One region of the Streptomyces sp. NPDC058653 genome, then DNA from elsewhere that is predicted to be linked to it. Evidence: riboswitches for the same ligand, from Rfam matches in the RefSeq annotation. Region 1 holds a riboswitch; each other region holds the start of a gene.

The links. A riboswitch is a leader RNA that binds a small molecule or an ion and turns the genes downstream of it on or off. The one in region 1 is predicted to bind cyclic di-AMP.
Region 2: linked by a shared signal. The riboswitch ahead of ACFWU9_RS25410 (M23 family metallopeptidase) and the one ahead of ACFWU9_RS15150 (M23 family metallopeptidase) in region 1 are both predicted to bind cyclic di-AMP.
Region 3: linked by a shared signal. The riboswitch ahead of ACFWU9_RS26505 (C40 family peptidase) and the one ahead of ACFWU9_RS15150 (M23 family metallopeptidase) in region 1 are both predicted to bind cyclic di-AMP.
Region 4: linked by a shared signal. The riboswitch ahead of ACFWU9_RS11180 (NlpC/P60 family protein) and the one ahead of ACFWU9_RS15150 (M23 family metallopeptidase) in region 1 are both predicted to bind cyclic di-AMP.

The regions. Positions count from the first base shown of each region.
Region 1 covers NZ_JBHXRM010000014.1:131,330-136,733, forward strand. The annotation lists gene ACFWU9_RS15125 (HAD family hydrolase) at 1-605, opposite strand, end outside; gene ACFWU9_RS15130 (hypothetical protein) at 706-885, shown strand; tRNA gene ACFWU9_RS15135 (tRNA-Met) at 981-1,054, shown strand; gene ACFWU9_RS15140 (MerR family transcriptional regulator) at 1,230-1,976, shown strand; gene ACFWU9_RS15145 (PP2C family protein-serine/threonine phosphatase) at 2,719-3,801, shown strand; cyclic di-AMP (ydaO/yuaA leader) riboswitch at 4,054-4,208, shown strand; gene ACFWU9_RS15150 (M23 family metallopeptidase) at 4,220-5,284, shown strand.
Region 2 covers NZ_JBHXRM010000033.1:67,242-72,645, forward strand. The annotation lists gene ACFWU9_RS25395 (DNA topoisomerase (ATP-hydrolyzing) subunit A) at 1-454, opposite strand, end outside; gene ACFWU9_RS25400 (M16 family metallopeptidase) at 733-2,097, shown strand; gene ACFWU9_RS25405 (M16 family metallopeptidase) at 2,115-3,482, shown strand; cyclic di-AMP (ydaO/yuaA leader) riboswitch at 3,726-3,893, shown strand; gene ACFWU9_RS25410 (M23 family metallopeptidase) at 3,906-4,709, shown strand; gene ACFWU9_RS25415 (HPr family phosphocarrier protein) at 4,819-5,100, opposite strand; gene ACFWU9_RS25420 (GNAT family N-acetyltransferase) at 5,236-5,404, shown strand, end outside.
Region 3 covers NZ_JBHXRM010000036.1:45,712-51,115, reverse strand. The annotation lists gene ACFWU9_RS26525 (adenosylmethionine--8-amino-7-oxononanoate transaminase) at 1-474, opposite strand, end outside; gene bioB (biotin synthase BioB) at 467-1,627, opposite strand; gene ACFWU9_RS26515 (8-amino-7-oxononanoate synthase) at 1,798-2,976, shown strand; gene ACFWU9_RS26510 (ATP-binding protein) at 3,235-3,666, shown strand; gene ACFWU9_RS26505 (C40 family peptidase) at 3,703-4,173, opposite strand; cyclic di-AMP (ydaO/yuaA leader) riboswitch at 4,177-4,348, opposite strand; gene ACFWU9_RS26500 (hypothetical protein) at 4,740-5,048, opposite strand; gene ACFWU9_RS26495 (ATP-dependent Clp protease proteolytic subunit) at 5,056-5,404, opposite strand, start outside.
Region 4 covers NZ_JBHXRM010000009.1:174,015-179,418, forward strand. The annotation lists gene ACFWU9_RS11170 (NlpC/P60 family protein) at 1-144, opposite strand, end outside; gene ACFWU9_RS11175 (hypothetical protein) at 465-1,904, shown strand; gene ACFWU9_RS11180 (NlpC/P60 family protein) at 1,963-3,156, opposite strand; cyclic di-AMP (ydaO/yuaA leader) riboswitch at 3,155-3,317, opposite strand; gene ACFWU9_RS11185 (ATP-dependent DNA helicase) at 3,672-5,404, shown strand, end outside.

The DNA.
Region 1 (5,404 bases):
TCGATCCGCCAGTCCGCCGCCGCGACGACGTCCGGATCGTCCGCCGTCAGATAGCCCCAGGGGCCACGCCGCAGATGCGCCGCCCGCAGGCCGGCGCGCTGGGCGGGGAACAGGTCGTGCATGGGGTGGTCACCGACGTACAGAATCCGCTCCGGCGCGGTGTCCGCCGCCTCAACGACCCGCGTGAAGAACTCCTCCGACGGTTTGGCGACGCCCCAGTCGCCGGACACGACGACCAGATCGGCGGGCAGATCGAGGCCCCGCAGCAGTTCACCGGCCCTGACGGTCTGGTTGCCGGCGATGACGATCCGTACGCCGAGCTCGCGCAGACCGGCGAGGGCGGGCCGTACGTCGGGATAGAGGTCGGACTCGTCCAGGTGCTCGCCCCGGCCCGCGGCCTCCCTCGCCCGGTACGCCTCGCCGACGTCTATGCCCGGCTTGATGAGGTGGAGGGCGTCCTCGTTGTCCCTGCCCTGGGTGGTGACGGCGCCGACCAGCGCGGAGATGGTGTGGCGGGGGATGCCGAGCCAGTCGGCCCAGGAGCCCCAGTAGCGGTCGTCGCGGACGAGAGTCTCGCCGACGTCGAACACGATGGTTTCGATCACCGGGGTAACCCTAGAGGTTTTGGCGCCCCGGATTGTGACTGTATGAGGTCGTGGGGTGCACGCTCTGCCCATTGTCAGTGGCTGGCCGTAGCCTTACGGCATGTCAGCTTCCTCTGATGCCACTGCTTCCGTCCGTCCGGCCGCCGTCGTCAACGCGGAGATCCGTGCCCTGTGGGGGCGCGCGGGCCGGGCGCTGTCCACCGCCGAGCAGGAGGAGTATCAAAGGCTGCTGGTCGAATGGGCCGCGGCCGTCCGCGCGGACGTGGTGGAGGCGGCCTAGGGCGTGTCTTCGAGGTCCCGTCCGGACTGATCGGGGACCCCGGGCCGTAAATGGAGATGATCTTGGTCCGGATGGCGTAATGTTGCGCTCAACGGCGCGGGGTGGAGCAGCTCGGTAGCTCGCTGGGCTCATAACCCAGAGGTCGCAGGTTCAAATCCTGTCCCCGCTACTCGCAGAAGACGAAGGCCCGGATCCACTGGATCCGGGCCTTCGCCGTGCGGTCGGACCGCCGGGCCGGCCCCGTCCCGCCCCTTCCCGATCCGGAGCCGTCCCGCCCCGGCCCCGCTCCCGCCCGCCGAATCGGCCTTGACCTTTACGCAACGTCAAGATTTAGCGTTCCGGTCATGGAGTGGTCGATCCAGGACATCGCGAAGAAGGCCGGCACGACGAGCCGCACGCTCAGGCACTACGACGAGCTGGGGCTGCTCGACCCGAGCCGGGTCGGGAGCAACGGTTACCGCTACTACGACCAGGACGCCCTCGTCCGTCTCCAGCGGATCCTGCTGCTGCGTGAGCTCGGGCTGGGCCTGACCGAGATCGCCCGGATCCTCGACGGCCAACAGGACACGGCCGCCGCCCTGCGCACCCATCTCGCGCTGCTCGAACAGGAACGTGAGCGCGTGGGACGGCTGATCGCGTCGGTGCGGACCACTCTCCACAAGACGCTGAGAGGAGAGGAACTCATGGCCGAGGAAGTTCTCGACGGCTTCGACCACACGAGGTACGAGCAGGAGGTCACCGAGCGGTGGGGCCGGGACGCTTACGAGAAGGGTGACCGCTGGTGGCGGTCGCTGAGCGAGCGCGAGCGGAAGGAGTTCATGGACCGGCACGAGACCATCGCCCGCGACTGGGGCCGGGCCAGGAAGGACGGTCTCGCCGCCGACAGCGAGGAGGCGCAGGACATCGCGCGCCGGCACTGCGACTGGCTGTCGACCACGTCGAGCCCCGCCAAGTCGTACGTCATCGGTGTCACCGCCATGTACGTCGACGATCCCCGCTTCGGCCGTAACTACGACAAGTACGGGGAGGGCACGGCCGTCCTCGTACGGGACGCGATGAAGGTGTACGCCGAACGCCATCTCACCGACTGACCGCCCGCCACCGGCGACGACGGGCGTACGGGGGGCCAGAGGGCGGGGCCCGGCCGCCGTCACCGCCTCGGCCCACCGGTAGCCCAGTCGGTCGACAGCGGGTAGCCGCCGGGCGCGTAAGAGGCCAGCCTGGGGGGACGCGGTACCGTCCGCGGCCGTCGTCGGACCGGGCAGGAGGCCACTGGTGGGGCACCTGAGAGGCAGCGGGGACGACGGGAGCGGGAAGGGCCCCCTCGGCGGGAGCGAGCACCGTCCCGCCGAGGGGGCCGTCCCCGGCCCCTCCGCCGAGGGGCCCGCCCGCAATCCCTCACCGGAACCCGAGGGCGGCGCCGATCACCCGGCCGCCGACCCGTCCGACGGCAATCCCGCCTCCGACCACCCGGCCCCCGACCACCCCGCCGTCCCCGACCCCTCCCACGCGCCCCCCTCCCCCACAGGCGCCACCCGCGCTCCCTCCCCCGAGGGACCCGCCCCCGACACCCCGTCCCGTACGGCCGCGCGCCGGCGCCGCTCGGCCAACAGGATCCGCCGGCTCAGCGGCACCGTCCGGCGGGCGATCCAGCTCGGTTTCCGCCGCGCCGACGACGGTTTCCGCGCGGCGGACGCCGACCCGGACGACCCCGCCTGGAGCCGTACGCACCCCGTCGAGAAGCACCCACCCGGCTTCGGCCCCGACGACCCCCGGCCGCCGAGGCGCAGGGTCGGCCGGCTCGGCGGCCGGCCGACCCATCCGGTCGTCGAACTGCTGCCCGGTCTGATCATCGTGGCCGGGATCATCCTCGACCAGGCGACCCCGACCGCGTTCACCGCTTCCCCGTTCTTCTCTGCGGCGCCCCTGGTCGCCGCCCCCTTCTTCTCGTTCATGCGCACCCTCGTCATCGGCATCCTGTCCGTCGGCGCGGTCCTCGGCCTCCGCTACGTGAACGACACCTCGGGCGGGATCGAGACGATCACCGAGTCGCTGACGGTCTTCACGGTCTCCGTCCTCGCGCTGGCCATCAACGGTGTCGTACGCCGCAGCGGTGAACGCCTGGCCTCGGCGCGGGTCATCGCCGAGGCCGCCCAGCGCGCCGTCCTGCCGACTCCGCAGTCCCGGATCGGCGGGCTGCACATCGCCGCGCGCTACGAGGCCGCCGAGGAGGGCGCGTACATCGGCGGTGACCTGTTCGCCGTCCAGGACACCGAGTACGGCGTACGGGTGGTGGTCGGCGACGTACGCGGCAAGGGCATGGGCGCCGTCGAGACCGTGGCCGTCGTCATCGGCGCCTTCCGGGAGGCCGCCGAGCAGGAGAGGTCGCTCGAAGGGGTCGCGCGGCGGCTGGAGCGCGCGCTGGCGCGCGAGGGCACGCGGCGCAGCGGGATCGACCTGTTCGAGGGATTCACCACCGCCGTACTGGCCGAGGTCCCCCACGCGGAGGGCATGGTGCGCGTGCTGAACCGCGGGCACCCGGAGCCGCTGCTCCTCGGCGCCGACGGCGCGCTGACCGTGCTGGCCCCCACCGACCCCGCCCTCCCGCTCGGGATGGGCGAGCTGGGGACGTGGCCGGACCGCGCGGAGGAGGTCCCCTACCTTCCCGGGGCGACGCTGCTGCTCTACACGGACGGTCTCTCCGAGGCGCGCAACGCCGACGGGGTCTTCTACGACCCGGGGGAACGGCTCGCGGGACGGATCTTCCCCGGTCCCGACGAACTGCTGGAGGCGATCGTCGGGGACGTACGGCTGCACACCGGCGGCGGCAGTACGGACGACATGGCGCTGCTCGCGGTCAGCCGGCCCACCGAGCGGCAGCCGGAGCGGCGCCGGACCATGCCCGTCGTGCCGTGACGCCATCTCCATTGCCACGCTGCGTAGTTGAGGCGCATCACTCCGCATAACATTTGACGCACCGTCAGATCGAGTGTGTGATCGCACACGCCCCGAACGCCGATCAATTCGCCCGATTGCGCCTGGTTGTGCCCCGGTTGGTCCATGCCATCCCCGCTAACAATCACCGGGAACAGCTTGGAATAAGCCCCGGTCGTCTATTAACGTTCGATAACGCAGCGCGGTTGTCCCAGCCGTCGAAAGAGACGGCACCGTGCGCACGCGCCGAATTCCGCAAGGAAACCGGGGAACCACCAATTGGGGTGAATCGGGCGTCCTTTGCTGCCTCGTGCGGCGAGAAGCGCCCGTAGGAGACCTTCCTGCTCCGAACCCGTCAGCTAACCCGGTAGGCGAGAAGGAAGGAAAGGAGAGCGCCCCAGTGGCGTCCAACAGGCCTGCTCCCGAAGCCTCAGCCCCGGCCCATTTCGGCCCCGGGAGCCGACTCGCCGGTACCGATCTCGCAGACGGCGAGACGAACAGGGACTGGGAGGAGTGGAATCCCACCGCGGAGTCCATCCGTCCCGTACGCGGCAAGCACCGTGTCGCCAAGCAGCGCAACGCGCTCGCCCGTAGTTCCACGGTCCTCGGAGTAGGTGTCATCGCCGCTGTCGGCGCCGGAGGCATCGCCTCCGCGCAGGACAAGCCAGCGGTGTCGATATCACTTCCCGACTCGCTCTCGGACAACCTTCCCGACGCCAAGTCCCTTCCCGGTGTCGGGTCTTTCATGTCCGACGCGGACAAGGGAGCCGACGAGACACCCTCCCCGCTCACCACGGCGGGCCTCACCGCCGCGGACGCCCAGCAGGGCACCACCGACTCCGGCGAGGCACTGCGCGCCCGCATCCTCCAGCAGGCGGAGCAGCAGCAGGCCGAGGCCGACGCCGCCCAGAAGGCGAGCGCCGAGAAGGCAGCCGCCGAGAAGGCCGCGGCCGAGGCTCAGAAGCAGCAGACCGACGCGGAGAAGAAGGCCGCCGAGGCCAAGCGCAAGGCCAAGGAAGAGGCCGAACGCAAGGCCGAGGAAGAGCGCCTGAGGAAGCTGGCCGCCAGCTTCTCGCTCCCCACCTCCTCGTACACGCTCACCTCCACCTACGGCCAGTCCGGCTCCATGTGGTCCTCCGGCCAGCACACCGGCCTGGACTTCGCCGCCCCGACGGGCACGCCCACCAAGGCCGTCCACTCCGGGACCGTCAAGTCGGCCGGGTGGTCGGGCTCCTACGGCTACCGCGTGGTGCTCGAGCTCGACGACGGCACGGAGATCTGGTACGCCCACCTGTCCTCGATGACCGTCGGCGCCGGCCAGAAGGTCACCACCGGGGAGACCATCGGACGCGTCGGAGCCACCGGCAACGTCACCGGCCCGCACCTGCACCTGGAGGTGCACACCCCGGGCGGCAGCGGGATCGACCCGATGAGCTGGCTGAACAGCAAGGGACTCACTCCGTAGGCAATGGCTGATCCGGTCCGATCACCTCGGATCACCTCGGATCACCTCGGATCACCTCGATCTGCCGGACAGACCACCTAGCTCCGATACGGGTTGTAGCCGCCGTAGTCGATGTACGGC
Region 2 (5,404 bases), on a different contig from region 1:
CCTCGTCGATCGACTCCGTCATCAGTGACGTGGCGTCAGCCATCCGGCACTCCGTGTACCGCATGGCGGCCGGCGGGTCGTCGTTGCCGAGGGAGCCGAAGTTGCCGTGGCCGTCGACGAGGGGGAGCCGCATCGAGAACGGCTGCGCCATCCGGACGAGGGCGTCGTAGATCGACGCGTCCCCGTGCGGGTGCAATTTACCCATCACCTCGCCGACGACCCGGGCGCACTTCACATAGCCGCGGTCGGGGCGCAGCCCCATCTCGTTCATCTGGTACACGATGCGGCGGTGCACGGGCTTCATGCCGTCCCGGGCGTCCGGCAGGGCCCGGGAGTAGATCACGGAATACGCGTACTCAAGGAAGGAGCCCTGCATTTCATCGACCACGTCGATGTCGAGGATCTTCTCCTCGAAGTCCTCCGGCGGCGGGGTCTTCGTGCTGCGGCGGGCCATCGCTGCTGCGGCTCCTTCACAGGTCTGTGCGGGTCTGGGCGGGCAACTTCAGGAACTGACGCGGACCATTGTGGCCCGCCGGACCGACAACGCGGACCTCGACCCGTCGTTGAACCGTCCGGGGCGCCCCATTCCGGCGGCCGGGAGCGGTCGGCGGGGAGGTTCCGCAAGCGGTTGGCGAGTCAACGCCGCTTCCCCCGGCACGGGAACTTCGCCATGCGTCGGCACGCTTGCATACAGTGGCAGGACTTCTCCATATCGCGATCGAAGGGACGTACATGCCCATGGGTCACACGGCCACAGCGCAGGCCGGTTCCGGCGGCCTCACAGCGACCGAGCACCGGCTCGCCAACGGACTGCGCGTGGTGCTCTCCGAGGACCACCTGACCCCGGTCGCCGCGGTCTGCCTCTGGTACGACGTCGGCTCACGCCACGAGGTCAAGGGCCGTACGGGCCTGGCCCACCTCTTCGAGCACCTGATGTTCCAGGGCTCGAAGCAGGTCAAGGGCAACGGTCACTTCGAGCTGGTGCAGGGCGCCGGCGGCTCGCTCAACGGCACCACCAGCTTCGAGCGGACCAACTACTTCGAGACCATGCCCACCCACCAGCTGGAGCTCGCCCTCTGGCTGGAGGCCGACCGTATGGGCTCGCTGCTCTCGGCCCTGGACGACGAGGGGATGGAGAACCAGCGCGACGTGGTGAAGAACGAACGCCGCCAGCGTTACGACAACGTGCCCTACGGCACCGCCTTCGAGCGCCTGACCGCGCTCTCCTACCCCGAGGGCCACCCGTACCACCACACCCCGATCGGCTCGATGGCCGACCTGGACGCGGCGACCCTCGACGACGCGCGGCAGTTCTTCCGTACGTACTACGCGCCGAACAACGCGGTGCTCTCCGTCGTCGGCGACATCGACCCCGAGCAGACGCTCGCCTGGGTCGAGAAGTACTTCGGCACGATCCCCGCGCACGACGGCAAGCAGCCGCCGCGCGACGGCTCGCTCCCCGACATCATCGGCGAGCAACTGCGCGAGGAGATCCACGAGGAGGTCCCGGCGCGCGCGCTGATGGCCGCCTACCGGCTGCCGCAGGACGGCACCCGCGAGGCCGACGCCGCCGACCTGGCGCTCACCGTCCTCGGTGGCGGCGAGTCCTCCCGTCTCCACAACCGCCTGGTGCGCCGTGACCGTACGGCCGTCGCCGCCGGATTCGGCCTGCTGCGCCTGGCCGGCGCTCCCTCGCTCGGCTGGCTGGACGTGAAGACGTCCGGTGGCGTCGAGGTGCCGCAGATCGAGGCGGCGGTGGACGAGGAGCTGGCCCGGTTCGCGGCCGAGGGCCCCACGGACGAGGAGATGGAGCGCGCCCAGGCCCAGTTGGAGCGCGAATGGCTCGACCGGCTCGGTACGGTCGCGGGCCGCGCGGACGAACTGTGCCGGTACACGGTGCTGTTCGGCGACCCGCAGCTGGCGCTGACCGCCGTCCAGCGGGTGCTGGACGTCACGGCCGACGAGGTGCGCGCGGTGGCCGAGGCCCGGCTGCGCCCGGACAACAGGGCGGTGCTGGTCTACGAGCCCCTCACCTCCGACGACGAGGACGCCGCCTCCGACGAGACCACCGACGAGCACGAGGGGGCGGACCAGTGACCGACGCTGCCGTGACCATGGAGTTCCACCCGCAGCCGACGGCCGGGGAGGCCAGGCCCTGGGCGTTCCCCGCGCCCGAGCGCGGCGCGCTGCCCAACGGCCTGACCGTGCTGCGCTGTCACCGCCCCGGCCAGCAGGTGGTGGCCGTCGAGATCTCCCTCGCGGCCCCGCTGGAGGCCGAGCCCGAGGGCCTGGACGGCGTGGCCACGATCATGGCCCGCGCCCTGTCCGAGGGCACCGACAAGCACACCGCCGAGGAGTTCGCCGCCGAGCTGGAGCGCTGCGGCGCCACGCTCGACGCGCACGCCGACCACCCCGGGGTCCGGGTCTCCCTGGAGGTCCCGGTCTCCCGGCTGCCCAAGGCGCTCGGTCTGCTCGCCGACGCCCTGCGCGCCCCGCTGTTCTCGGAGAGCGAGGTCGGCCGACTCGTCACGAACCGTCTCGACGAGATCCCGCACGAGCAGGCCAACCCGGCCCGTCGCGCGGCGAAGCAGCTCTCCAAGGAGCTGTTCCCGGCGTCCTCGCGCATGTCGCGACCGCGTCAGGGCACGGAGGAGACCGTCGGGCGCATCGACGCCAAGGGCGTCCGTGCCTTCTACGAGGCGCATGTCCGCCCCGCCACCGCCACCGCGGTGATCGTCGGCGATCTCACCGGTGTCGACGTGGACGCCCTGCTCGCCGAGACCCTCGGCGACTGGACGGGCGACACCTCCGAGCCGCGCCCCGTACCGCCGGTGACCGCCGACGACACCGGCCGTGTGGTGATCGTGGACCGGCCCGGGGCCGTCCAGACCCAGCTGCTGATCGGCCGCGTCGGCCCCGACCGGCACGACCGCGTCTGGCCGGCGCAGGTGCTCGGCACGTACTGCCTTGGCGGCACGCTCACCTCCCGGCTCGACCGGGTCCTGCGCGAGGAGAAGGGCTACACGTACGGCGTGCGTGCCTTCGCGCAGGTGCTGCGCTCGGACCCGGACGGCACGGGCGCCTCCATGCTCGCCATCAGCGGCTCCGTCGACACCGAGTCGACCGGACCGGCGCTGGACGACCTCTGGAAGGTGCTGCGCACGCTCGCGGCCGAGGGCCTGACGGACGCCGAGCGGGAGACGGCCGTGCAGAATCTGGTCGGGGTCGCGCCGCTGAAGTACGAGACGGCCGCGTCCGTCGCCGACACGCTCGCCGACCAGGTCGAGCAGCACCTGCCGGACGACTTCCAGGCGCGGCTGTACGCACGCCTGGCCGAGACCGGCACGGTCGAGGCGACGGCCGCCGTCGTCAGCGCGTTCCCCGGCGACCGGCTGGTCACGGTGCTCGTCGGCGACGCCTCGGTGATCCGGGAGCCGGTCGAGGCCCTGGCCATCGGCGAGGTGACGGTCGTCGCCGGCTGAGGCGCGCGGCCGAGGTGTGAGCGGCGGCTCGGTGCGGCGCCCCGAGGCGTGTCCGGCACAGGACAAAGGGAACCCCGGTGACGAACCTGTCACCGGGGTTCCCCGCTATGTCCGTATTCATCGGTCGGTTGCCCGTATGCCCTGTGGCGTGCGTTACAAAAGCACCTGTCCGTTTGGTGATTGAAAGATGAACGCCTAGCGTCGGTCCGGCTGTTCGTCAGAGCCCGCCGCATCCGCGGCACCGGACAGCCATCGCCGAGTCCCCGTCAGGCGCGAGCCTGGGGAGCCGGGGACCCAATCGATGTCCCTGGGGTGAATCGGGGGCCTTCGCGCGATCCGCGGAGGAGCCCGTAGGAGACCTTCCTGCTCCGAACCCGTCAGCTAACCCGGTAGGCGAGAAGGAAGGAAAGGACCAGCCACTTCATGGCGTTCACCCGTGCCACCGGGAAGCACCGTGCCCCGAACCGGACGACGCGCCGCCGCGCGAACTTCGCGGGAGCCGCCACCCTCACCGCGGCCGGTGTCATCGGCACCCTCGCCTCCCCGGCGCTCGCCGCCGACGCGGAGTCGACCATCGCCCAGGAGGCCGCCCCGGCGGCCCCGGCCCGCGCCCTCGTCATCGACGACTCCCTCGCCGCGCAGATCGACGCCCAGGCCGACGCGCAGCTGGCCGCGGCCGAGAAGGCCGCCCGGGAGAAGAAGGAGGCCGCTGCCGCCGCCCGCGCCAAGGCCGAGGCGAAGCGCAAGGCCGAGGCCCGCGCCAAGGAGCTGCGCCGGGCCGAGGAGCGCGCCGCACGCGAGGCGGAGCGCGAGCGCCTGGGCTCCTACGGGCTCCCGGTCGCCGGCTCCTCCGTCACCACCGGCTACCGGGCAGGCGGCGGGCTCTGGTCGTCCGGCAGCCATTCCGGCGTCGACTTCCGCGCCGCCTCCGGCACTTCGGTCCTGGCCGTCGGCGCCGGCACCGTCGTCGAGGCGGGCTGGGGCGGCGCGTACGGGAACAACATCGTCCTCCGTATGAAGGACGGCACCTACACCCAGTACGGACACCTCTCGTCGATCGGTGTCTCCATCGGCCAGAGCGTCGCCCCGGGCGACCGGATCGGCCTCTCCGGCTCGACCGGCAACTCCACCGGCCCGCACCTGCACTTCGAGGCGCGGACGAGCGCGGAGTACGGCTCCGACATCGATCCGGTCGCCTACCTGCGTGCGCACGGAGTACGGCTCTAGGCCCCCTCCGGCGGATCCTCGCGGATCGGCCGGCGCACGACGAGGGCCCCGGCGTTCCGTTCCGCCGGGGCCCTCGTCGTGTCCGCGTGCCGCGTCGTCCGCCCGCGAATCAGACGGTCTCGGGAAGCTCGTCGAGCCCCTCGGCGACCAGCTTCGCCAGCCGGTCGAGCGCGGCCTCGGCGCCGTCCGCGTCGGAGAACAGGACGATCTCGTCGCCGCCCTGCGCGCCCAGCCCCAGCACGGCGAGCATCGACGCCGCGTTGACCGGGCTGCCGTCGGCCTTGGCGATGGTCACCGGAACGCCGGAAGCCGTGGCGGCACGGACGAAGATGGAGGCGGGACGGGCGTGCAGGCCCTCGGCCCAGCCGACATTGACGCGGCGCTCAGCCATGGTGTTGCCCTTCAAGTTCACAGTTGTTGTCTAGACCAGTGTCTCATGTGTCCCGGAACGGACCGGTGCGGCACCCCATAGCCTGCCCCGCCCCGGTAACCGCCGCTACCGACGCGCGCGCCGTAGGCTCTCCCCATGACGCCGCCGTCGCAGCACGCGTACCCCGCTCACTGGGAAGCAGACGTGGTGCTGCGCGACGGGGGCACCGCCCGCGTCCGGCCCATCACCACCGACGACGCCGAGCGCCTGGTCAACTTCTACGAACAGGTCTCCGACGAGTCGAAGTACTACCGCTTCTTCGCGC
Region 3 (5,404 bases), on a different contig from region 1:
GCCGCCGCGCCAGGTCAGCAGCCGCTGTTTGGCCGGGCGGCCCAGCGAACGCCAGTACTGGAGGCACATCTTGACGGCCACCTCGACCGACACCGATCCCGAGTCGGCGAGGAAGACATGCCGGAGCGGTTCGGGGGTGATCTCCACCAGCCGGGCCGCCAGCCGGACGGCGGGCTCATGGGTGAGCCCGCCGAACATGACATGGCTCATCCGGGCGAGCTGGTCGTGCGCCGCCTCGTTGAGGACCGGGTGGTTGTAGCCGTGGATCGCGGACCACCAGGAGGACATGCCGTCGACCAACTCGCGCTGCCCGTAAGCCGGTTCGGCGAGCCGGAGCCGTACGCCCGACGCGGACTCCACGACCAGCGGGTCCGTGCGGCCGGGCATCGGACCGTACGGATGCCAGACATGCGCCCGGTCCAGCGCCAGGAGCTCGCCCGGAGCCGGTACGCGCGGAAGCGGCGTGTCAGGCATTGGGCGCCAGATCGGTACCGGCGCCGCGCCGCCGTACGGTCACCAGGTCGGTACGGGCGGGCCCGGCGCCGGCCGGGGCCCCGACGGATGCCGCGTCGTCCGCCGTGGCGTCGTCCGCCGCCGGGCCGCAGGCGCTCGCGCACCCGCCGCTCCGGTGTTCGGGCAGCGTCGTCGTGTCCGTGCCCTCGACCTCGAAACCGGCGTCCGCGATCATGTCCAGGTCCGCCTTGCCCTCCTGGCCCTCCGTGGTGAGGTAGTCGCCCAGGAAGATCGAGTTGACCAGGTGCAGCGCGAGCGGCTGCATCGTGCGCAGATGCACCTCACGCCCGCCCGCGAGCCTGACCTCCACATCGGGGCAGACGAACCGCACCATCGCGAGGATGCGCAGCGCCCGCTGCGGGGTCAGGTTCCACTCCTTGGCCAGCGGGGTGCCCTCCACCGGGATGAGGAAGTTGACCGGCACCGAGTCCGGGTCCAGCTCGCGCAGTCCGAAGACCACGTCCACCAGGTCGGCGTCGCTCTCGCCCATGCCCGCGATCAGCCCGGAACAGGCCGACAGACCCGCGCCCTGCGCGTGCCGCACCGTCTCCACCCGGTCCGCGTAGGTGTGGGTGGTGGTGATGTCGCCGTACGTGGCTTCGGAGGTGTTGAGGTTGTGGTTGTACGCGTCGGCGCCCGCCGCCTTCAGACGCTCGGCCTGGCCCTCGGAGAGCAGACCGAGACAGGCGCAGACCTCGACGTCCGCGTTCTGCTCCTTGATGGCGCCGATGGTCTGCGAGACACGGTCGACGTCCCGGTCCGTCGGCCCCCGGCCGCTGGCCACCAGACAGACCCGCTTGGCACCGCCGGCCACTCCGGCCGCCGCGGCCCTGGACGCCTCGTCGGGCTTCAGCCAGGTGTACTTGAGGATCTCGGCCTTGGACCCGAGCCGCTGCGAGCAGTACGAGCAGTCCTCGGGACAGAGCCCGGACTTGAGGTTGACGAGATAGTTGAGCTTGACCCGCCGCCCGAACCACTGGCGGCGCACCTTCCCGGCCGCGGCCACCACTTCGAGCAGTTCGTCGTCGGAGGTCGCCAGCACGGCGAGCGCTTCTTCGCGCGACGGCAGCTCTCGCCGAAGGCCCTTCTCCACCAGTGTGTTCAGCAGGTCCATGGCGCCGATCCTGGCCTACGGCGGGCCCCCGGGCCAAGGATGAATCCCACAAGACAGGTGCATTCAGGTGTGTGTATGACCACACCCGGGGCGGAGCGATCCACGGTTAGGGTCTGTGGGCTGCCTACAAAAGGACCTCAGCCGTGCCAGCCGAACCGCCCGTGCCGGGCATGCCGTCCCCGTCGACCCCGCCGGACCCGTTCGGCTGGATCGACGACGAGGCGCGGCTGCGTGAGCGGTCCGGTCTGGTCCGTGCGCTGCGCCCCCGCCCCGCCGACTCCCCGCTGCTGGACCTCGCCAGCAACGACTACCTGGGGCTCACCCGCCATCCCGTGACGACGGGCGCGGCGGCCGACGCCGCGCGCCGCTGGGGCGCGGGTGCCACCGGCTCGCGGCTGGTCACCGGGACCACCGCACTCCACGCCGAACTGGAGCGCGAGCTGGCCGCGTTCTGCGGTTTCGAGGCCGCCCTCGTCCTGTCGTCCGGGTACGCCGCCAACCTCGCCGCCCTCACCGCGCTGACCGCGCGCGGCTCGCTCGTCGTCTCCGACGCCGCCAACCACGCGTCCATCGTGGACGGTTGCCGGCTCTCGCGCGCCGAGACCGTGGTCGTACCGCACGCGGACCCGGAGGCGGTGGCCAAGACGCTGGAGACGTACGAGGGTTCCCGGGCGCTGGCCGTCAGCGACTCGGTGTTCTCGGTGGACGGTGACGCGGCGCCGCTCGCCCGGCTGGCCGAGGTGTGCCGTACGAGGGGCGCGGCCCTCCTCGTCGACGACGCGCACGGTCTCGGTGTGCTCGGCGACGGCGGGCGTGGCGCCGTGCACGCGGCGGGTCTGGCCGGGGACCCGGGGACGGTCGTCACCCTCACCCTCTCCAAGTCGCTGGGCAGTCAGGGCGGCGCTGTCCTCGGCCCGGCCCGGGTCGTCGCCCAACTCGTCAACACGGCGCGGTCGTTCATCTTCGACACCGGACTCGCCCCGGCCGCCGCGGGAGCCGCGCTGGCGAGCCTGCGGCTGCTGCGCGAGGACCCGTCGCTGGCCCTCCGGGCGCGCGCGGTGGCCGGCGCGCTGCACCGGGGGCTGACCGGGGCGGGGCTCACCGCCGTACGCCCGGACGCGGCCGTCGTCTCCGTCCGGGCGCCCTCCCCTGACGCGGCCGTGCGGTGGGCCGCCGACTGCCGGGCGGCGGGGCTGCTGGTGGGCTGCTTCCGGCCGCCGTCGGTACCGGACGGGATCTCCCGGATCAGGCTCACGGCCCGCGCCGATCTGACGGACGCCCAGGTGGCGGGCGCGCTGGCGACGATCATCGGGGCCGCTCCCGCCGGAGCCGTGACGCCCACGGAATGAGTTGGCGCGGCTCTCGCCGTGCCGGGCGTATCCTCGTCGCCTGTCGGTCGCCGGGGCCCGGAACTTGAGCCCGTGTAAATACGGTCTCGCGTAGCAGGGTTCACCGCTTAGAGCGACAGACGGGGGCGTATCCCGGCGGATCGCGCGTGCACCGGGTGCCGTTGATGGCAGTGTGGCGCGCAGCGCAATCCGGGGACGTACCCGCGGGCAACAGCCATAGGTCGGTCGTCGTCCCGGTGGGAAAGGGACAGCGTCGCCATGGCAGACCATCAGGAAGCATCCGTCACCCTGCCGAGCGATCCGGCCTCGGTGTCCGAGGCACGCAGATACGTCGCTCGTGTGCTCACCGAATGGGGACTGCCGGACGGCGCCGGCACAGCCGAAACGGTTCGCCTGATCATCTCGGAGCTCGCCACCAACGCCGTGCAGCACACCCTCGGCACCTCGCCGACCTTCACGGTCGACGTCACATTGCGGCGCGACGAGGAACTGCGCGTCGGAGTCACGGACAGCCACCCGCGCTGGCCGCAGCGGCTCCCGGCCGCCGTCCAGCAGGACAACGGCCGCGGCATGGTCATCATCCGGGCGCTGACCGCCGAGCACGGCGGGCGGCTCGCCGTCACCCCCACCGCGGACGGCGGCAAGACGGTCTGGATCACCCTGCCCTGGACGGTACGGGCCCAGGGCTGAGCGGGCCGGGCACGGTCGGCGCGGTGACGCCCGGTGTCAGCGGACCCGGCCGTACCAGACGCCGCGGGACCAGATGCGCTCCAGCCGCACCACCTGACCGCTCTTGGGCGAATGCCAGATCTTGCCGCGGCCGGCGTAGATCCCGACGTGGTAGACGCTGCTTCCGTAGTGGAAGAACACCAGGTCCCCCTCTCTGCGCTCGGACGCCGGGATATGGCGTGTGCGGTTGTACTGCTGCTGCGCGGTACGCGGGAGCGCCTTGCCGGCCTTCTTGTACGAGAACGCCGTCAGCCCCGAGCAGTCGAACCGGTGCGGACCTGTGCCCCCGAACTTGTACGGGGCGCCCTTCTTGGACGCGGCCACATCCAGCGCCCTCGCGGCGGCCGGCTGGGCGTGGGCCTCCGGGACGGCGCCGGGCGCCAGCATCGTGCCGCCGACGGCGGCGAGGAGGACCGACGCGGTGCCGGCCCGGGAGAGCAGTGACGGGACCTGTGTCTGCGCGGACATGCGCAACCCTTCGTCAGCCGCCTGTGAAGGATGACCTGTCGGGTTCGGACAGGCGAAGATGCCCGGCCGCTGACGCGGCTTCACCCCGAGGAGCGGTCCATGCTCGGACCGCCCCGAACTGCTCGGGTCCTCCACTCCTGCCGATCCACTCGTGTCGACCAGGCATCCGGAGCGGCGGCAGGACTCGGCGTCCACCCGGACCGCCCCGCCGAGGTGGCGGGGGCTTGTCGTCCCACGGATCTTGACGCGCCGTCAGCTCATTTCCGTGCTGAAACGGGCAGGTGTGACTCTCGTCACTTATGGGCTATATGGGTTGATAGGGGCTATTTTCAGAACAACTCATATGACCGCGCACGCGCTGTACCTGCGACGCAGCGACGCCTTACCACCGGACGGCCGATCGGTGGCCGCAACTCGTCGGTCCGATCGCCATGGGCGGGTCGATACGCCGAACGAGCGCCCGGATGCTCCTCGGGTGCGTCCGTACGGGCGCGGCGGCGGCCGAAGTCCGTGGCGCGGCGAGGCTCGTGGGCCCCGCGCCGGGGTCCGTGGGGCACGGATCCGTATCAAGTCACCGGGCCGGGCGGCATGGTGACCCGCGCGGCTCTGCGCTCCCCGTCGAGCAGCCGGAGTGTGCGGTCCAGGGTCGGCGTGTGGAGCTCCGTCTCTCCCCTCGCGTGCATCACCGTCAGCGCGTCGCGCAGTTCGGCGGCCCTGGTCACCAGCGCCTGCGCCGCGCGCAGCGCGCCGTACGTGTCGTCGGCGCGCGAGGGGTTGATCCGGCCGACCAGGTCGACGACCCGGAGATAACTGTCGACGAGGTCCCCCTCGGCGCGGGTCAGCGCGGGCAGCGGCTCCATCTCCGGCGGCAGCATCGGCGTCTCATCCGGGGGTGTTGAAGCCGAGGGACGACCTGCGGTCCTGGGCGACCTGGTCCACCAGGCCGTACTCCTTGGCGCCCACCGCGTCGAAGATCGTGTCCCGGTCGATGTCGGCGTCGATCCGCTCGGCGCTCCGGCCGGTGTGCCGCACCAGCGTCGCGGCCATCAGGGCGCGCAGCCGCAGCAACTCCTCGGCGTGGATGGCGAGATCGGACGGCTGGCCGCGCACCGGCTCCTCGATGCCCGGCTGCTGGAGGACGACGCGCGCGCCCGGCAGCGCCATCCGCTTGCCCGGCGCTCCGGACGCCAGCAGCACGGCGGCCGTCGACGCCGCCTGGCCGAGGCAGGTG
Region 4 (5,404 bases), on a different contig from region 1:
TGCCGAGGTGAGCCGCGGATCGGCCTGTGCGGGCCCTTCGAGGCCCGTGGCCGTCGCGGCACCCGCCAGGGCGAGAGTGGCCGCCGTACGGCCGTAGGGCCCGCTGAACGGTCTGGGGAATCGGGGTCGGCGGTGCGCTGCCACGGGGGCGTCCACATCCTTTGTTCCGGCTTGAGCCGCACGGGCTGCTGTCGGGGAGGACGCTAGGCGTGGCCGTCACGGAAGCGCGGCGGCATGGCCGCTATTGCCCGCAGACGGCGCGTCGGAGACGGAATGTGGCCGCTCGGATCGCGGCGGATTCGACTGTTCCGGACCGAACTTGATCGATCCGACGACCTGGGCGCACGGGTCCGGTGGCGGTGGTACAGGACCCGCCCGACCGGCCGGACGCTGGCCTGAATGACCGCCGTGACGACGGCCGAATTCACGGCTGGTGTGTCAGTGGCGGCACGTAGCCTTTTCTCATGACCACTCTCGGGGAAATGCTGAAGGGGCCTTGTTCCAGGCCGCTTTGGGAGCGGCTGTGTCCGCTGCTCAAAGCGTCCGACGCGACGGAGCTGGCCGCCGCCGCAACGATTCTGCGGGGCTGGCCGCCCGAGCTGCGGCCGATGCCGGACAGTTGGTGGACCGAGCTGCTGGCGGACGGGCCCCGGCCGTACCACGCGCTGGCGGGGACGCGCAGGCTCGGCCGGCTGGTCGACGTGGAGGAGGCCCGGGTCCCTGCGGAACCGGAAGCGGACCGGGACGAGTACGAGGAGGCGAACGACCCGGCGGAGGGTGCGGGGGACGGTGCGGGGGACCCGGATCCGGCGGAGGACGAGCGGGAGCGGGGCGTGGCCTTCCCGTACGGCGCGTCGGCGGTGGCGGCCCCCTCCGACCTGAGCCGGCCGGTGTTCGGCGCGGTGGCCGAGTGGCATCACAACGGCGGGGACATCGTCGGCTGGAGCACGGTCGCGAGCGCGCCGACGACGCTGTATCTCAGCGGCTCCGACTACCACGACAATCCGCTCGACCTCCAGATGTCCCCGGACGGCGGGATCGTGGTGGCGTCGGTGGAGTGCCGCTGGCACGCCTGGTCGTCCGACGGGGACCGGCTGTGGTCGCTCGACCCGGCCGGGATCTGGCCGGAGGGGGAGACCGCCGACGACGAGGAGGGCGAGGACGACCTCGTGGGCATCGACGTCCCGGTGCGCTTCTCGTTCGACGCGGAGGGCCGGCGGCTGGCCGTGGGGCGGCTGCGTGGCGGCCCCGTGGCCGTCCTGGACGCGCGGACCGGGCACGTGCTGGCGCCGGGCCCGGACGGCGGGCGCTGGGAGGGCGAGGGGCCGGTCGCCCTGGACGCGGCCGGAGGGCTGCTGGCGCACGCGAGTGGCAGCCGCCTGGTCGTACGGGACGTGGAGAGCGGCGCGGTGCTCGCCGGTGCGGACACCGGTCTGGTCATGATCCACGCGCTGGCCATGGCACCGGACGGCAGCGCGTTTCTCGCCGTCGGGGCGGACGGCAAGGACGACCCGGCGGTGTGCGCCCTGTCCCTCTCGGCGCCGGAGGCCGGCACGAGGACCCTCACCGCGGGCGGGCCCGTACGGGCCCAGCGGGCGCCCGACGGCATGGTCGCCTCCGACCCGATGCCGGTGATCAGCGCGCGGGCGGCCTGGACCGCGAACGGACCGGTCGCCTTCATGTCCTCGGACGTCGGGGACGTCCTCTTCAAGGAGGACGGCCGCGTCCTGCGGCTGTCGGGCGGCCCGAGCATCGCCGGCTTCACCCCCGACGGCCGGACGCTGATCACCGTCGGCTGCGGGGACGAGGACGAGATGGATCCGATCGACGTCTGGTTCCTCGACGCCATGGACCCGGCGGCCCGGCCCGGCGGGGAGACCGGCCGGGCCGCCCGGTACGGGTAGGACGCTCGGACGGGGTGCTCGGGCCACGCGATCAGGCCGGGTGCTCGGGCCACGGCGATCAGGCCGGGCGCACACTGCCGTAGATCGGCATGTAGTAGATCGACTCCTCGCGGACGTTCGCGCCCGGCTTCGGGGCGTGGATCATCTTGCCGTCGCCCTTGTAGATGCCGACGTGGCTGATGTCGTCGTAGAAGAACACCAGGTCGCCGGGGAGCAGGTCCGCCGTGGCGACGCGCGTGCCGACCTTCACCTGGTCCCAGGTCGTACGGGGCAGCTGCACGCCCGCCTCCTTCCAGGCGGCGGCCGTCAGGCCCGAGCAGTCGTACGAGCTGGGGCCGGTGGCGCCCCACACGTACGGCTTGCCGATCTGGGCGCGGGCGAAGGCGAGGACCTTCTCGGCCTTGGCCGCGTACGTACCGTCCGTGGCGCCGGAGCCGGTGCCGGTCCCCGAGCCGGTGCCGGTGCCCGTGCCCGTGCCCGTGTCGCCGCCTGTCGCCGGAGGATTCTCCTTCTGGGCCTCCTCCTGGCGCCGGCGCTCCGCGGCCTCCTCCTCGGCCTTCGCCTCGGCCTTGCGCCGCGCCTCCTGCTCCTTCTTCCGCTCCAGCTCGGCGAGGCGCGCCTTCTCCTCGGCCGTCAGGTCGGCGAGGAGCGACCGCGCCGCCGCGAGCTTGTTCTGGACCTTCTGCTTGCCGACCTTGAGCGAGGCCTGCGACTCCGTCAGCGTCTCCAGGCTCTTCGTCGCCTCGGCGCGCTGCTCGGCGGCGGACCGCTGCTCCTTCTGGTAGTCCTCGACCGCCACCTGCTGCCGCTCGGTCAGCCGGTCCATGAGCTGGGTCTGCTCGAAGTACGACTCGGGGCTGTCGGCGAACATCAGGGCGGCCGTGGGGCCGACGGCGCCCGCGCGGTACTGCGCCGCGGCATAGGTACCGAGGGAGCGCCGCGCCTCGTTCACCTTGTCGGCGCTCTTGGCGACCTCGTCCAGGACCCGGTCGACCGACTTGCGCTGGGTCTCCGTGGCTTCCTTCGCCTTGTTGTACTGCTGCGTCGCCGTACCGGCCTGCCGGTACAGGTCGTCGACCTTCTTCTGCACCTCTTCCACCGAGGGCTTGGGATCGGCGGGCGCGGCGGTGGCGCTCTGCGTGGACAGCAGGGTGACCGAGGCGAGAGCGGCGGTCGTGAAACCGACGGCGGGGGTGTTCGCGCGTATCCCGGTGCGGGCGCGCGTCTTGCGATGCGATGCCAAGGCCGGCATCTCCTTCCGTGGACCGCCTACCGGGTTAGCTGTCGGGTTCGGGCGGAACGGAAGGCTGCCCTACGGGCCTGGGGAAACGGCCCGATTCACCCCGGTGGAACATGGTGGGTCCCCGGTTCCGAACTCCCTTCGGGGAAGCACGGATTCGGCGGAGGCCGTCCGCTCGGCGCTGATCACCGATGGAGTACGGACCGCCTCGGCGAGCACGCTAGCCAATGTGTGGTGCTGCTGTGAAGTTTGATGGTCGATATGCCCGATACATTTTCGTGACCTTTTGCGTAAACGCTCGTTGGTGCCCCCGCGCGGCCATGTGGCGACCCGCTGTCAGTGCGGCACCCCAGGAGGTGTCTTGCCGATCTTGCCGGGCTGGCGGTCCCTGGCACGCACGCCCGCCGCGTTGTCGTCGGTCGGCATGGCTCCGCCATGCCTCCCACCTCCGCCTTGCGATCGCACGCACCAGACCCCGCTCCCTCATCCGGCCTGATCGGCAAGAGACCCCCTAGACTCAGGAAGCGATGAGCAGCCTCTTTGACGACAGCTTCCTGGCGGACCTCCGGCCCTCGGCCGAGGAGCCCCCGCCGCCGCCCGAGGACACCGCTCCGGAACAGGTGCCCGACGATCTCTTCGGAGGGAAGTTCGACGTGCCCCCGCCCAGGGATCCGCACCACCGCGACGGCGCTCCGCGCACCGTCGTGGACCCCGCGGCGCTGCTCGAAGGGCTGAACGAGGAGCAGCGCGCCGCTGTCGTACACACCGGATCGCCCCTGCTCATCGTGGCCGGCGCGGGCTCCGGCAAGACCCGGGTGCTGACCCACCGGATCGCGCATCTGCTGGGGACCCGGAGCGTGCACCCCGGCGAGATACTGGCGATCACGTTCACCAACAAGGCCGCGGGCGAGATGAAGGAGCGCGTCGAGCAGCTCGTCGGTCCGCGCGCCGCCGCCATGTGGGTGATGACGTTCCACAGCGCCTGTGTGCGGATCCTGCGCCGTGAGTCGAAGAGGCTCGGCTTCACGTCGTCGTTCTCGATCTACGACGCGGCCGACTCCAAGCGGCTCATGGCCCTGGTCTGCCGCGATCTGGACCTCGACCCCAAGCGGCACCCCCCGAAGTCGTTCAGCGCCAAGATCTCGAATCTGAAGAACGAGCTGATCGACGAGGAGACCTTCGCCGGTCAGGCGAGCGACCCGTTCGAGAAGACGCTGGCCGAGGCGTACCGGATGTATCAGGCGCGGCTGCGCGAGGCCAACGCCCTGGACTTCGACGACATCATCATGACGACGGTCCATCTGCTCCAGGCGTTCCCGGACGTCGCCGAGCACTACCGCCGCCGCTTCCGCCATGTCCTGGTCGACGAGTACCAGGACACCAACCACGCGCAGTACACCCTGGTGCGCGAGCTGGTCGGCCCGTCGGGCGAGGGACACGACCCGGCCGAGCTGTGTGTCGTCGGTGACGCCGACCAGTCCATCTACGCGTTCCGGGGCGCCACGATCCGCAACATCCTCCAGTTCGAGGAGGACTACCCGGACGCGACGACGATCCTGCTGGAGCAGAACTACCGCTCCACGCAGACGATCCTCAGCGCGGCCAACGCGGTCATCGAGCGCAACGAGAGCCGGCGGCCCAAGAATCTCTGGACGAACGCCGGGGCGGGCGCCCTGATCACCGGGTACGTGGCGGACACCGAGCACGACGAGGCGCAGTTCGTCGCCGACGAGATCGACCGGATGACGGACGCGTCGGAGGCCAAGGCGGGCGACGTCGCCGTCTTCTACCGGACGAACGCGCAGTCCCGTGTCTTCGAGGAGATCTTCATCCGGGTCGGCCTGCCCTACAAGGTCGTCGGCGGGGTGCGCTTCTACGAGCGCAAGGAGGTCCGCGATGTGCTGGCCTATCTGCGGGTGCTCGCCAACCCCGAGGACAGCGTCCCGCTGCGGCGGATCCTGAATGTGCCCAAGCGCGGCATCGGCGACCGCGCGGAGGCGATGATCGACGCGCTCTCGGTGCGGGAGAGGATCTCCTTCGCACAGGCGCTGCGCCGGGTCGACGAGGCGTACGGAATGGCCGCGCGTTCGTCGAACGCGGTGAAGCGCTTCAACACGCTGATGGAGGAGTTGCGTACCGTCGTCGAGTCCGGCGCCGGTCCCGCCACGGTCCTGGAGGCCGTGCTCGAACGGACCGGGTATCTTGCGGAGTTGCAGGCGTCGACCGACCCGCAGGACGAGACGCGCATCGAGAACTTGCA